Regions from separate parts of the Alcanivorax borkumensis SK2 genome, predicted to be linked through region 4. Evidence: predicted binding sites of a transcription regulator. Region 4 holds the regulator's gene; each other region holds the start of a gene.
What was found. Region 4 encodes sigma-54, which starts transcription at its own class of promoters, with help from an activator protein. Its sites were predicted from a motif close to TGGCACNNNNNTTGCTNT; they were not measured.
Positions count from the first base shown of each region.

Region 1: a site for sigma-54 is predicted at 2,266-2,283, ahead of ABO_RS07650 (ammonium transporter). Genes of this name have one in related genera too.
Region 2: a site for sigma-54 is predicted at 1,609-1,626, ahead of glnL (nitrogen regulation protein NR(II)). Genes of this name have one in related genera too.
Region 3: a site for sigma-54 is predicted at 2,311-2,328, ahead of ABO_RS05605 (NarK family nitrate/nitrite MFS transporter). Genes of this name have one in related genera too.

Region 1 covers NC_008260.1:1,681,644-1,685,085, forward strand. The annotation lists gene aroC (chorismate synthase) at 1-308, opposite strand, end outside; gene prmB (50S ribosomal protein L3 N(5)-glutamine methyltransferase) at 421-1,341, opposite strand; gene ABO_RS07645 (EVE domain-containing protein) at 1,691-2,170, shown strand; gene ABO_RS07650 (ammonium transporter) at 2,322-3,442, shown strand, end outside.
Region 2 covers NC_008260.1:2,578,722-2,582,163, reverse strand. The annotation lists gene glnA (glutamate--ammonia ligase) at 1-587, shown strand, start outside; gene ABO_RS11605 (DUF4124 domain-containing protein) at 730-1,494, shown strand; gene glnL (nitrogen regulation protein NR(II)) at 1,636-2,739, shown strand; gene glnG (nitrogen regulation protein NR(I)) at 2,820-3,442, shown strand, end outside.
Region 3 covers NC_008260.1:1,226,830-1,230,271, forward strand. The annotation lists gene ABO_RS05600 (bifunctional protein-serine/threonine kinase/phosphatase) at 1-717, opposite strand, end outside; gene ABO_RS05605 (NarK family nitrate/nitrite MFS transporter) at 803-2,272, opposite strand; gene nirB (nitrite reductase large subunit NirB) at 2,595-3,442, shown strand, end outside.
Region 4 covers NC_008260.1:610,156-613,597, forward strand. The annotation lists gene ptsN (PTS IIA-like nitrogen regulatory protein PtsN) at 1-275, opposite strand, end outside; gene hpf (ribosome hibernation-promoting factor, HPF/YfiA family) at 291-590, opposite strand; gene ABO_RS02865 (RNA polymerase factor sigma-54) at 701-2,164, opposite strand; gene lptB (LPS export ABC transporter ATP-binding protein) at 2,302-3,027, opposite strand; gene lptA (lipopolysaccharide transport periplasmic protein LptA) at 3,024-3,442, opposite strand, start outside.

The DNA.
Region 1 (3,442 bases), 1.1 Mb from region 4:
CGGAAAGTGCCAGCAATATTGGAGTAATCCTTGGACTTCTGGTCGGTATTCTCAATCAGCAGGCCGATAGTGGTGCCGGTGGTTTTGCCTTCAAATACCCCGGAGAGAATCTTCACCTGATCCGGCTCACGGCGCTGGGTGGTATAGCGGCTGGTACCGGGTTTGCGCCGATCCAGCTCCACCTGCAAGTCTTCCTCACTAATTTCCAGGCCGGGGGGGCAGCCGTCCACGATGGCACCCAGGGCCGGGCCATGACTTTCACCAAAGGTGGTGATTTTGAAACGCTCGCCGAAACTATTGCCTGCCATGGGCTCCTCAAATGCTCTGCTGTAGGGCGGAAATATCGGTATCTCCGCTGTGACTCTGCGCCCTAACGTCCCGACAATACCCAACTGTGATCATCGCGGGGGGCAAGGGTTCTTAAAAATGTTCGCGGTATTCTAGCAGCTGTTGGCGGCTAAGCATGAATACCCCGTGCCCGCCCCGCTCAAACTCGAACCAGAAAAACGGCACCTGAGGCCATTCCTGCAACATGGCCTCCCAGCTATTGCCCACTTCCACAATCAGCACGCCCTCTTCGCTGAGCTGATCAGGCGCATCCAGCAACAGCCGGCGAGTGAAGTCGAGCCCATCATTGCCCGAGGCCAGTGCCAGCTCCGGCTCATGGCGGTACTCGTCCGGCAGGCTCGCCATATCCTGTGCGTCCACGTAGGGTGGGTTAGAAACGATCAAGTCATAAGGCCCATCAACGGCGGCCAGGCCATCGGACTGTAGTGCCCTGACCTGCTCACCGAGACCATGACGCTCGATGTTCTCTTTGCAGACAGCTAGCGCATCCGCACAGATATCACTGCCATCCACCCGTGCATGCTCAAAGGCGTAAGCACAGGCAATGGCAATGCAACCACTGCCGGTGCACAAATCCAACACCCGATGCACCTGCTCCGGATCCACCCAAGGAGCAAAGGACTGCTCGATCAGCTCGGCCAGGGGCGAGCGCGGAATCAGCACACGCTCATCCACATAAAACGGCAGGCCACAGAACCAAGCTTCGTGGGTCAGATATGGCACAGGAACCCGATGATTGACACGCTGCACCAACTGGCTCACATAGCCACTGACTTCTAAGGGCAATAAACGGGCATCAAGCACCCGAGGGTCACTGTTCAGCGGTAGCGCCAGCTGGTGCATCAACAAGGCGAGCGCCTCATCCCAAGGATCATCATTACCGTGACCGAAGAACACCTCCCCGCTGCGCAACATGCTTTCCCCGAAACGCAGGCAATCGCGCACGGTTTGCAGGGTGGCAATCGCTTCATTCTGTTGCTGCGAACTGATCACGCATCCATCTCCACCGGCAGGCCAGCCGATTATCTGGTTAATGCTTATCGGCCGCCAATAAAAAGAAGCGCTGAAGATTAGCACAGAATCACTTATAAAAGCCTGCCACGCTTACAGCAAAAAGACCGCCACCAGCGTGACTACGATAATGTTGTATGCCCCCCTTTACTTCGTCCTGCCGTGAAGGTTTCGCCCAAATCACTCAAATCAAAGCCATTGTGCTGGAAGCACACTCAACCGAACCTTTCACAATATGGCTACTAAAGCTTAACAAACCGACCTTCTCGGTTTACATTTGCGACACCATAGCCCAGGCCAAGGAGTGCCTGCTTAAACAGCACCTACAGGAGTGAGCCCCATCTGGCTATTAAAAACAGAACCTGACGCGTTCAGCATCGATGATCTGCGCGACAGCAAAAACGCCACTAGCGGCTGGGACGGGGTACGCAACTATCAGGCCCGTAACCGCCTACGCGATGAGATGAAGGCCGGCGATACCGTGCTGATCTATCACTCCAGTTGCGCAGTCCCGGCCATTGTTGGTGAAGCCGTCGTTACCAGCGACCCTTACCCAGATCCAACCCAATTTGACCCTGCTAGCGATGGCTATGATGCACGTAGCCGCCAGGATCATCCCCGCTGGTACCAGGCTGACGTACAGTATGTCTGCCACTACCCGCACCCCCTGACACTCAAACAGATACAGCACCATCCAGAGTTTGCGGACATGGAACTGGTTGTGCGGCCTCGCCTATCGGTGCAAAAAGTCTCCGAACGCCAGCTCCAGTTGATTCGACAGATGTGCCAGCTCGTTAGCGCCACCGCATAGAACGCGGAGCGCACCACCTCCATTTGCGCGCACCAAAATGGCGCACAAACTAATGATAAAGAAGTAGAAGAGCCACCCCCAACCGCCCGACATTCTGGCGCAGAGATTGCATACCTGCTTCATTAACCAATAATGAATAGGGTTCATAACCATGCCTCTGCGACGCCACCACTGGGCTTCTCTGCTGTTTATTCCCCAGTTTGCCAATGCGGACACTCTCACCGCTACTGATACTGTGTGGATTGCCATCGCCGCGGCGCTGGTTTTTTTCATGCAGGCGGGGTTTGCACTGCTCGAAAGCGGCTTGAGCCGAGCGAAAAACTCCCTGAATGTAGTGATGAAAAACTATATGGATCTGTGCGTCGGCACTCTGGTTTTCTGGGCCGTCGGTTTTGGGTTGATGTTCGGCACCAGCAGCAATGGCTGGTTCGGACAGGATCAGTTCATGCTGAACCACGCAGATAGCAGCACCTGGGCTATGCTCCTGTTCCAGATTATGTTTGCGGCCACGGCCGCTACTATCGCCTCCGGCGCAATGGCAGAACGAACACGCTACGCAGGTTACCTGTGTGGCGCGGTGTTCATTACTGGGGTTATCTATCCATTGTTTGGCAACTGGGCATGGAACGATAATGGCTGGTTGGCACAAATGGGCTTTATTGATTTCGCTGGCTCTACTGTGGTTCATAGTATTGGCGGCTGGTGCGCCTTGGCCGGCATCATGGTAGTCGGCCCCCGCCTGGGCCGTTTCGATAGCCAAGGTACCCCACGCAGCATCCCTGGACACAACCTTTCCTACGTAGCACTGGGTGGCTTCATTCTTTGGTTCGGCTGGTTTGGCTTTAATGGCGGCTCAACCCTGTCGGCCAGCGTGGACATTGCCAAAGTGAACCTGAACACCCAACTTGCCGCGGCCGCCGGAGCCGTCGGCAGTGTTATCTTCCGTATGGCCAAGCGTCACCCGATCTTGCTCACGGAAACAGTGAATGGCAGCTTGGCCGGACTGGTCGCCGTCACCGCCGGCTGTGCCGTCATGACCCCTAGCTTTGCCATTGTCACCGGCGTGGTTGCCGGCGCACTAGCCGCCTTCGGGGCTCGCATTCTGCTCGCCTTTCGACTGGATGATGTAGTGGGCGCGGTACCCGTTCACGCCTTTGCCGGTGCGTGGGGCACCCTGGCCGCCGGACTGTTTTACGACGGCGATCTGTTCAATAGCCAGCGTGTGATGGTGCAACTACTGGGAGTGGTCGTGGCATTTGGCTGGGCATTCTT
Region 2 (3,442 bases), 1.2 Mb from region 4:
TGGGTAAAGACGGCAAAAACCTGTTCGCCGGTGACGGCTATGCTGGTCTGTCTGATGAAGCGTTGTATTTCATTGGCGGTATCATTAAGCATGCCCGTGCGCTGAACGCATTCACCAATGCGTCCACTAACGCTTACAAGCGTCTGGTGCCCGGTTTTGAAGCGCCGGTAATGTTGGCCTACTCTGCCCGTAACCGTTCTGCATCTATCCGCATCCCGTTTGTGAACAGTGCTAAGGCCCGTCGTGTGGAAGCGCGCTTCCCTGACCCGTCTGCCAACCCGTACCTGTGCTTTGCTTCCCTGCTGATGGCTGGCTTGGACGGCATCAAGAACAAGATGCACCCTGGCGATGCCATGGACAAAGATTTGTATGATTTGCCGGCTGAAGAAGCAAAAGACATTCCTACCGTGGCTCACACTTTGACCATGGCCTTGGATTGTCTGGAAGAAGACATGGACTTCCTGACCGAAGGTGACGTGTTCACCAAGGATATGCTGGAAGGCTACATCGAGCTGAAGCGTGCCGAGGTTGAGCGTCTGAACATGACCCCGCACCCGGTTGAGTTTGATATGTACTACTCTTGCTAATGCCTTCGGGTCGCTAGCAGAACAGAGCCTCCGCTTGTCGGGGGCTTTTTTTTGCCTGGAATAAAGGCGGCGGTTTTGTGCACTCCCCCCTTTTCTGAGCGGTCGAGTCAGGCCAGAATCAAGGGCAGATATGGAGATAATAATGAAAAAGTCGTTAATTTCGTTTGTTGTGCTGGCCTTGGTGTCTGGGGTGAGCTTGGCCTCCATGGCGGAAAACGCAGGGAGTGTCAGCGAGGGGAAGGAGCCTGATGCGCCTGCGTCGAAGATTTATCGAACCACCGACGAAAAAGGTAATGTGGTGTTCTCCGACCAGCCGGCGCAGAACCGCCACTCAGAAGAAGTGAAGCTGAAAACCACTAATACGGTGCCGATTAAGACGGTGGAAATGCCGCAAGCCGTTGCTCAGCCTGAAGAGGCTAAAACAGGAGGCCAGGCCGGGGAGGGTTATAGCTCGCTGGCCATTACCGCGCCGGAAAGTGGTTCTACTCTGCGTAACCCTGCAGATGCGGTATATGTGTCTGTGAGTTTACAGCCCGGTCTAAAGACGGGAGATAGATTAGTGCTGATCGACAACGGTATCGAGCAGCCGGCCATGCAGCTCGATGCTCCGGATCGCGGTGAGCACACCCTTATCGTTAAGGTGGTCGGGGAAGATGGAGAGCCCCGGATTACTTCCGAGCCGGTGAAGCTTTACATACACCGCAGCACGGTCGGCGATTTCCGTAACTCTGCAGGTGGCGGCAGTAACGGTGGTGCTGCGCAAGCGGGTGGTGCAGCCGATCGTGGCGGCGCGGCGAATGTGGGGGGTAGTGCCTCAACTGGGGGCGCTGCCAATGTGGGCAGTGGAGCAGATCGGAGCAGTGCTGCTCGGCCCGCTAAACCGAATCGGAGCATTCTCAGTAACTAAATATGCACCCATATGGTGCAATGCGGCCTGTCATCCCTTTAAACTCATCAACGACAAGCGCTTGCGCTTGCGCCATAGGCTGCTGGCTGACGTTTTTTATGGCGACTGAGCAGATGGCCTGATAATTGCTTATGCCCTGTTATGGGCCAATTTTTGATGAGTGACATTACGTTGCACAAACGACTACTGGATCACCTGCGTACTGCGGTGATCATGCTGGACGAAGCCCTGTGTGTGCGCTACCTGAACCCCGCGGCGGAAATGCTGCTGGCCACCAGCGCGAGCCGTGCGCTGGACCAGCCTTTGCCTGATTATTTTTTCGACGATGAAGAAGCGCGCCTGGCTATTCAGCAGTGCATTGATGAAGAGCACCCGTTTACCCAGCGTGAAGCACGGTTGTCGGTGGCACCGGGCCACGAAATTGTGGTGGATTACTCGGTCAGCCCCATCAACGACCCGGGACAACCGCTGTGTTTGTTGATGGAGATGCAGTCGCTGGATCGCCTGTTACGCATTGGTCGTGAAGAAGCGTTGATTCATGCCCACCAAGCCACCCGGGCTCTGGTGCGTGGCGTGGCCCACGAAATCAAAAATCCGCTGGGAGGGATTCGTGGTGCCGCCCAGTTGTTGGAGCGGGCACTGCCGAGTCCGGACCTGACTGAATACACCAGAGTTATTATCGATGAAGCCGATCGGTTGCGTTCGGTAGCGGATCGCATGCTTGGCCCGCGTAAACCCCCCGAGTTCCGGGCAGTGAATGTGCACGAGTGCCTCGAGCATGTGCGTCAGTTGCTGCTGGCGGAATACCCCAAAGGGATAGCTATCTGGCGAGATTACGATATTAGTTTGCCGGATGTGATTGCCGATCGAGATCAGCTAATTCAAGTGTTGCTCAACCTTATTCGCAATGCCTCCCAGGCGTTGCTGGAGTCACAGACTCCTGAGCCTCGTATCACTATGCGTACCCGTGTGTTGCGGCAGTTCACCATCGGTGCACAGCGTCATCGACTGGTGCTACGCATGGATATTATCGATAACGGTCCGGGGATCACCGAAGAGGTACAGGAGACGATGTTCTATCCCATGGTTAGTGGCCGTGCTAATGGCACGGGGCTGGGCTTGTCCATTGCGCAATCCATTATTAGTCAGCACCAAGGGCTGATCGAATGCGAAAGCCAGCCAGGCCAAACTGTATTCAGCATTTTGCTGCCCATGGAGCAGCTGGATGAAACCAACACAGCGTAATTGCGCGGCTGTGATCAGATTGTTGTCATACACGCCGGCCGCTAGTGCGGAGGTGATAGAAATTACAGGAGTAGCAGGTCATGAGTGTCAGTATTTGGGTTGTGGATGATGACCGCTCGATTCGCTGGGTGTTGGAAAAGGCGCTGGGCCAGGAAGGCTATGCGGTGACCTGCTTTGAGGATGCGGATGAGGCGCTCAACACCCTGGAGCAGGGAGGGCAGGAGCCAGAAGTGCTTATCAGTGATGTGCGCATGCCGGGCACTGACGGTTTGCGGATGCTGAAAATCCTGCAGCGTAAAAACCCAGACTTGCCGGTAATCATCATGACCGCTCACTCCGATCTGGATTCCGCTGTGGCTTCCTACCAGGGTGGCGCGTTTGAATACTTGCCCAAGCCGTTTGATGTGGATGAAGCGGTGGCGTTGGTACGTAGAGCGATCAAGCACCGGGAAGAATCCCGTGGCGATTTTCCTGAACCGATAGAAGAAGCGCCCACCGAAATTATTGGTGAAGCGCCGGCCATGCAGGAAGTCTTTCGTGCCATCGGTAGGCTCAGCCATTCCAACGTGACGGTGCTGATTAATGGACAGTCCGGTACCGGTAAAGAGCTGGTTGCCCGCGCCTTGCATCGTCATTCCTTACGACGGGAAAAGAATTTCGTCGCCTTGAATATGGCGGCTATTCCCAAGGACCTGATCGAATC
Region 3 (3,442 bases), 620 kb from region 4:
GTTATCGTCGCTGCCGTTAGCCAACGCAGCTTGCACCAACGTTTTGGCAGCAAGTTCTGGTTGGTTGGTTTCGCGCAAAATGTTTTGCATCCGTGAACGGGCCAAGAAACCGTGTAAACCATCGCTGGACAAGAGATAAATATCGCCCACCTGTAAATCTACACTGCTGTAGTCCACGTCCAGACGAGTATCTCCTCCCATGGCGCGGGTGAGCACTTGCCGGTTTGCGCCGATTCGGCGGCTGTGATCGCGAGTCAGGCATTCTAGCCTGTTGTGACGCATGCGCCATACGCGGGAATCGCCAACCTGAAAAATGTGCGCGGTGCGCGAGCGTAAAATCAGCAAAGAAAGTGTACAGAGATGGCTGTCGCCAGCCAGTGTCTGGCGACATAACCAACGGTTCAGGGCTTCCAGTACACGTTGCGCAGAGCGCGGTACGCTCCATAACGATGGAGTGGCGTAGTAATCATTGATAAAACCCAGCACGCAGGACTCTGCTGCCTCTCGAGCGGCACCGGCACTGGATAGGCCGTCTGCCAGGGCTGCGACAATGCCTTTGGTGCGCAGCAGTGACCCTTCCGGTACCTGCATAGCCAAGGCATCTTGGTTGTGCAGCTTGGGGCCGCTGTCACTGAATTGCCCGATCCGTACGCGGGGGTGCAACTCGGGTTCGACCATGGTGTCGGCGTTGCCAGCGGGGCCGGTGGACACTTCCATTCTTGTGCTCCTATACCGATAGCGTGTTGTGAGCGGTGGTCCGAGCAAACAGGAGTTCCCGCGTGCCCGGACTCAAAGGGTGTCATCAACTCACTTTGATGAGCTGCACTTCGCCTTTTTCATCAATTTCTGCAATGTGACCTTTGGGTTCATCTAGGAATTGTACGGCGGCCAAGGCAACGGCGGCACTGGCGGCAATGACCAGAAAGAAAGTAGACGGTTCCACGAAGGTCAGCACGGTAAGGAAAATCACCGCACCCGCATTGCCATAGGCGCCTACCATGCCGGCAATTTGGCCGGTGAGGCGACGTTTAATTAACGGTACGGTGGCGAAGACCGCGCCTTCGCCAGCTTGAACGAAGAAGGAACAGCACATGGTGGCAATAACGGCTAGGGCGATGGGCCAGGTGCCGGAGATCTGGCTCATCAGGCCATAACCTACCATCAACCCGCACAACAGGATGGCCAAAGACTTTTTGCGGCCGAATTTGTCCGATACCCAGCCGCCGCCGGGCCGTGCAACCAGATTCATGAACGCATAACCGGATGCCAGCAGGCCAGCGGTAACCGCAGACAAGCTGAACGTATCACTGAAGAAAAGCGGCAGCATGGAAACCACCGCTAGTTCAGAGCCAAATGTCACCATGTAAGACAGGTCGAGAATGGCCACTTGTTTGAAACTGTAGCGATCGTGCTCGGCAACGCCTTCTTTCAAGTGGTCGCGATTCACGCGCCAGGCTTGGCCTAACTGCACAATCGCAAGGCTGATAATCAACGCCGCCAGTAGAATTTGGGTAGTCCCCCCGAACAGATCAAGATTGGTTGGCCCAAGGCGCCAGACAATAACCAGCAGGGCAATATAAAGTGGCAGGCTCATCAAGAGATAAAAGAACAGATCTTTTCGCGTGCTGACTTCAAGAGCGCTGGCTTTCTTGGGTTTGAAGTAGGAGGAGCCAGCGGGAGTATTGCGGGCGAACCACAGGAAAAAGATACCGTATAGCATTGCTACCGCACCGGTGCTGGCAACGGCCCAGCGCCAGCCGTTTTCGCCCCCAAAAAGCATGGCGATGGTTGGTAAAGTAATCGCTGCTGCTGCAGAACCAAAGTTACCCCAGCCGCCATAAACGCCTTCTGCTAGGCCGACTTCCCGGGCAGGAAACCATTCACTAATCAGGCGAATGCCGACCACAAAGCCAGCGCCAACAAAGCCCATAAGCAAACGTGTAACGGCCAGTTGTTCAAAGGTAGTGGATAGGGCGAATGCCCAGCAGGGGAAGGCCGCCAGTATCAGCAGCAGACCAAACACCCGGCGTGGCCCGAAGCGATCGACCAGGGAGCCAATAACCACCCGGGCCGGGATGGTCAATGCCACGTTAAGGATCAACAATGCTTTGACCTGTTCCGCGCTCAAGTCGAAAGCCTCGCGAAGGTGCCCCATTAATGGGGCGTGGGAAAACCACACCACAAAGGTAATAAAGAAGGCAACCCAGCTTAGGTGCAGTAACCGTATACGAGGCTGGGACAGGTTCAATAGATTCAGGTTTTGAGCGCTCATGAAATCTCCATGCATGGGCGATTAACGATAAGAGAGCCTGAGCAACTCCTGTGCCATGTGATTAAGTTCATGTTTTTAATAGAGTATTTCTTGGTAGAGAGAGGCGATTAGAAAATATGTGCGCAAAAGGGGAGCGTTTTTGGGTCAATACGGTGCACAAGAAAGTGCCTTTTTCTCGTGCACCGGCGCATTAAAAGAAAGCAGGGCTTTTGTTATTACTTGATAAAAAAGGAAATAACCTTATTTATTTCAATGGGTTAGTTAGTTGGCATAAGGCTTGCTGTAGTGGTGGTGTCAGTTACGCACCGCGAGGGTGAGCCTTATGGCAAAGCAACAACTTCTTCTGATCGGCCACGGGATGGTCGGACAACGTTATCTAGAGTCTCTGGTAGCCCTGGGTGGCCGAGAGCACTTTGATATTACGGTACTGTGTGCCGAGCCGCTGCCGGCCTATGACCGAGTAGGGCTGACCAGTTATTTTTCCGGCAAGACCGCCGACGACCTGTCGCTAGTGCCGGAAGGGTTTTTCGAAGAGCACGGCATCACGCTGAAACTTAACACCAAGGTCAACGCGATTGATCGCGCGGGCAAAACGGTCACCACCAATACGGGTGAAACCCTGCCTTACGACAAGGTCGTGCTGGCCACCGGCTCCTATCCTTTCATCCCGCCGATTCCCGGCAACGACCGCGACAACTGCTTTGTGTACCGCACCATTGATGACCTGGATGCCATGATTGCTGCCAGCAAGAACGGCAAGGTGGGCGCCGTGGTCGGTGGAGGGTTGCTGGGTTTAGAAGCGGCTAAGGCGCTTCATGACTTGGGGCTTGAAACGCATGTGGTGGAATTCGCTCCCCGGCTGATGGCGGTGCAAGTGGATGATTTTGGCGGCGGCTTGCTGAAAGACAAGATTCAGGAGCTGGGTGTCACCGTGCACACTAGCACCGGTACACAAGATATTGTCGACGGTGAAACCTGCACTCATCGAATGAACTTCGGTGACGACAAGTATTTGGAAACCGATGTCATTGTTTTCTCCGCCGGGATCCGTCCTCAGGACGAATTGGGCAGGGCTTGTGAGCTGGCCATCGGCGAGCGCGGCGGCATTGTGGTCAATAACCAATGTGTCACTTCCGACGAGCATATTTATGCGATCGGTGAAGTGGCGCT
Region 4 (3,442 bases):
ACGGCGTCGAAATCAATGGGGGTTTCTAGTTTTAACAACAGGCCTACAGCCTGTTGGCAATGTCCTAGTCGACAATGAGGAATGGCAATGCCTTCGCCAATGCCCGTGGAGCCCAGTTTTTCCCGGGCGACCAGAGCGTCGAAGACTTCCTGCTCATTAAGGCTGCCACAGCTGGCAGCTGCCAGCTGTGCAACCTGGTCAAGCAGTTGTTTCTTGCTGCTGGCCTGCACGCCGTGATGGGTGCGGGCCAGAGTCAGTAGTTCGCGAACTCGCATAATTGTCGCTTTGGGTTAGTGACCGTGCTTGTGGCTGACGGCTTTTTCTTTGTGTTTAAGAATCTGACGATCCAATTTGTCCGTCAGTTTATCGATCGCAGCATACATGTCATCTGCCTCAGCGGTGGCAAAGACATCGGCCCCGGAAATATGAATTGTGGACTCGGCTTTGTGGCTTTTGGGTTCCGGGGAAAGAATCACCTGGATGCTGGTAATTTGGTCGAAATGGCGCTCAAGGCGGGAAAATTTATCTCCCACATAAGTGCGCAAGGCATCGGTAATTTCCAGGTGATGACCGCTGATATTAATTTGCATGGCTGGCTCCTTTACCTGTTTGAGAAACCCGGGATAAAGACCTTGTTTATTCAGCCTTTCAGGCTGGCCTCGCAAGGTTTTCCCCGCGTTCCTGGGTCCGTTCTGGCGCTCTACACTAAACGTTTACGGGCGCTAGAAGACGGTATTCTCATCGCTTCTCTGTATTTGGCGACGGTCCGGCGCGCTACATTGATTCCCTGCTCATTGAGCAAGCTCGCCAGCTTGTTATCACTGAGTGGCTTGCGGGGATTCTCTGCAGCGACCAGTTTCTTAATAATGGCACGAATAGCAGTGGAGGAACACTCACCGCCGCCGTCGGTTCCCACATGACTGGAAAAGAAATATTTCAGCTCAAAGACGCCGCGTGGTGTCATCATGTATTTCTGATTGGTGACCCGGCTGATGGTTGACTCATGCATTTCAACAGCATCGGCAATATCCGCCAAAACCAGGGGTTTCATGGCTTCATCGCCATAATCGAAGAACCCTTGTTGCACGTCCACGATGCGGGTGGCCACCTTGAGCAAAGTGTCGTGGCGGCTTTGCAGGCTCTTGATGAACCATTTCGCTTCTTGAACGCAATTGCGCAAATATTGCCCGTCTTCACCGCTGGTGGTACGGGCAATGCTCGCGTATTGCTGTTGCAGGTTGACCCGCGGAAGGACGTCGTCGTTTAGGCTCACCTGCCAGCGACCTTGATGTTGGCGGACGATCACGTCAGGAACGGCGTAGTCCACTTGAGGTTCGCCAATTTGCTCACCGGGGGCTGGGTCCAGGGTGCGCAGTAGGGATAAAGCCTCTAGAAGGACCTCTTCAGAGAGTTGAAGGGTGCGGCGCAGTGCGGTGTAATCGTGCTTTTCTAGTAGGTTCAGATGTTCCAGTAGGGCAGAGGCTTCGTCGCGCAATGGGGTGTCCGCTGGCAGTTGGCGCAGCTGGACGCCGAGGCAGTCAGCTAGGTTGACGCTGGCGACGCCCACCGGGTCGAACTGTTGCAACCGGTGCTGCACGGCAAGCACTTCATCGTGCTCCAGTTCGTCTCCTTCGGTGAGTAGGTCTGGCTGGGCATTCACCATGTCGACGATATCGCTTAGGGGGGCAGTGATGTAACCACGGTCGTCCAGGGACTCGATAATCGTTATGGCGATTATCCGGTCTACATCGCTCATGGGGGTGAGGTTTAGCTGCCAGAGCAAGTGGTCCTGTAAGTTGCCGGAAACGGCGTGTCGTTGCTGCCATTCGTCGGCATCGTCGGGGAGTGCGGCGCTGTTGCTGGTGCTCTGGCCGGAATAGACGTCATCCCATTCGGTTTCCACCTCGGGCTCGTCTTGTATCAGTTCTTCTAGGGCGTTATCACGGTCGGTGTCGAGCTCTTCATCCTGACGTTCTTCGTCATGCTCGGGGAGGGCATCGTCACCGAAATCGTCTGCCAATTCCAGCAGGGGGTTGCTCTCTACTGCTTGCTGGATTTCCTGGCGCAGGTCTAAAGTGGATAGCTGCAAGAGGCGAATGGCCTGCTGCAGCTGCGGTGTCATGGTGAGCTGCTGGCCAATTTGTAATTGTAGTGTGGGCTTCATACTGCTCAGTATTCTGCTAGTCCCCAAAAAACCCAGGATAGCAGTCTATCTACACGCTAAGCAATATTTGTGCCAGGTGAAACTGTGTGCTAGGGATGACCGCAAGTCACAATAGAAGAGAGGATTTGCGGCGGACCTTATAGTCTGAAATCGGCGCCCAGATAGACGTCTCGCACTTGTTGGTTGGCAAGGATAATATCCGCGTCACCGGAGGCGATGATGTGGCCAGCGCTGACGATATAAGCGGTGTCACAGATATCCAGGGTCTCGCGTACATTGTGGTCGGTGATTAAGACGCCGATGCCGCGTTCTTTGAGGTGGCGAATGATGCCTTTGATGTCGTTAACCGAGATGGGGTCAACGCCAGCAAAAGGTTCGTCCAGCAGAATGAAGTCAGGGTCTGTGGCCAAGCCTCGGGCGATTTCCGCGCGGCGGCGCTCGCCGCCGGACAGGCTCATCCCCAGCGAATCGCGGATGTGCCCGATGTGGAATTCCTTGAGCAGGCCTTCCATGCGCTCGTGGCGTTCTGCTTTGCTAAGCTCCTTGCGGGTTTCTAGGATGGCCATGATGTTCTCTTCCACCGTTAGACGGCGAAAGATACTGGCTTCTTGAGGCAGGTAGCCAATCCCCCGCTGGGCGCGACCGTGCATAGGCAGGTGGGTAATGTCCGTGTCGTTGATTTCAATGCGACCGGCATCGGCCTCCACTAGCCCAACAATCATGTAGAAGCAGGTGGTTTTGCCGGCCCCATTGGGCCCCAGTAGCCCGACAATTTGGCCGGCTTCTACATCCAGGGAAACGTCTTCGATAACCCGGCGACCCTTGTAGCTTTTTGCTAGGTGATGGGCGCGTAAATGGCTCATGGTGTGTTGGGCTCCGCCTTAGGTGATGCGCTGTCGCTGCCTTCACTTTGGGTGTCGTTTGGGTTGCTGTTATTCGCTTCAATATTCGCGTCGACAGGGGCATTGGTTGTCTGGTTTTCGGCGGGGATTACCAGCCGCACCCGTTGGTCACCTTCACTGCTGGCGTCCACTCGCTTGGAGTCTAGGCTGTATTCTACCTTGGCGCCCTCGAAAGTGTTGCCCTGGTGTTCGATGTAGGCATCGCCGGTCAGGACCAAGGTGCGAGCTTTAATATTGTAAACCAGATTTTCAGCGTGGGCGTTAAGGCCTTCACCCTCTTCCATGCGCACCGGGGTGCCGGTAGCTTCCACCCGAACCAGCTCGCTATTTTGGGTGAACATGCGCATTTCATCGGCAAACAGTTTGCGCTTGCCTT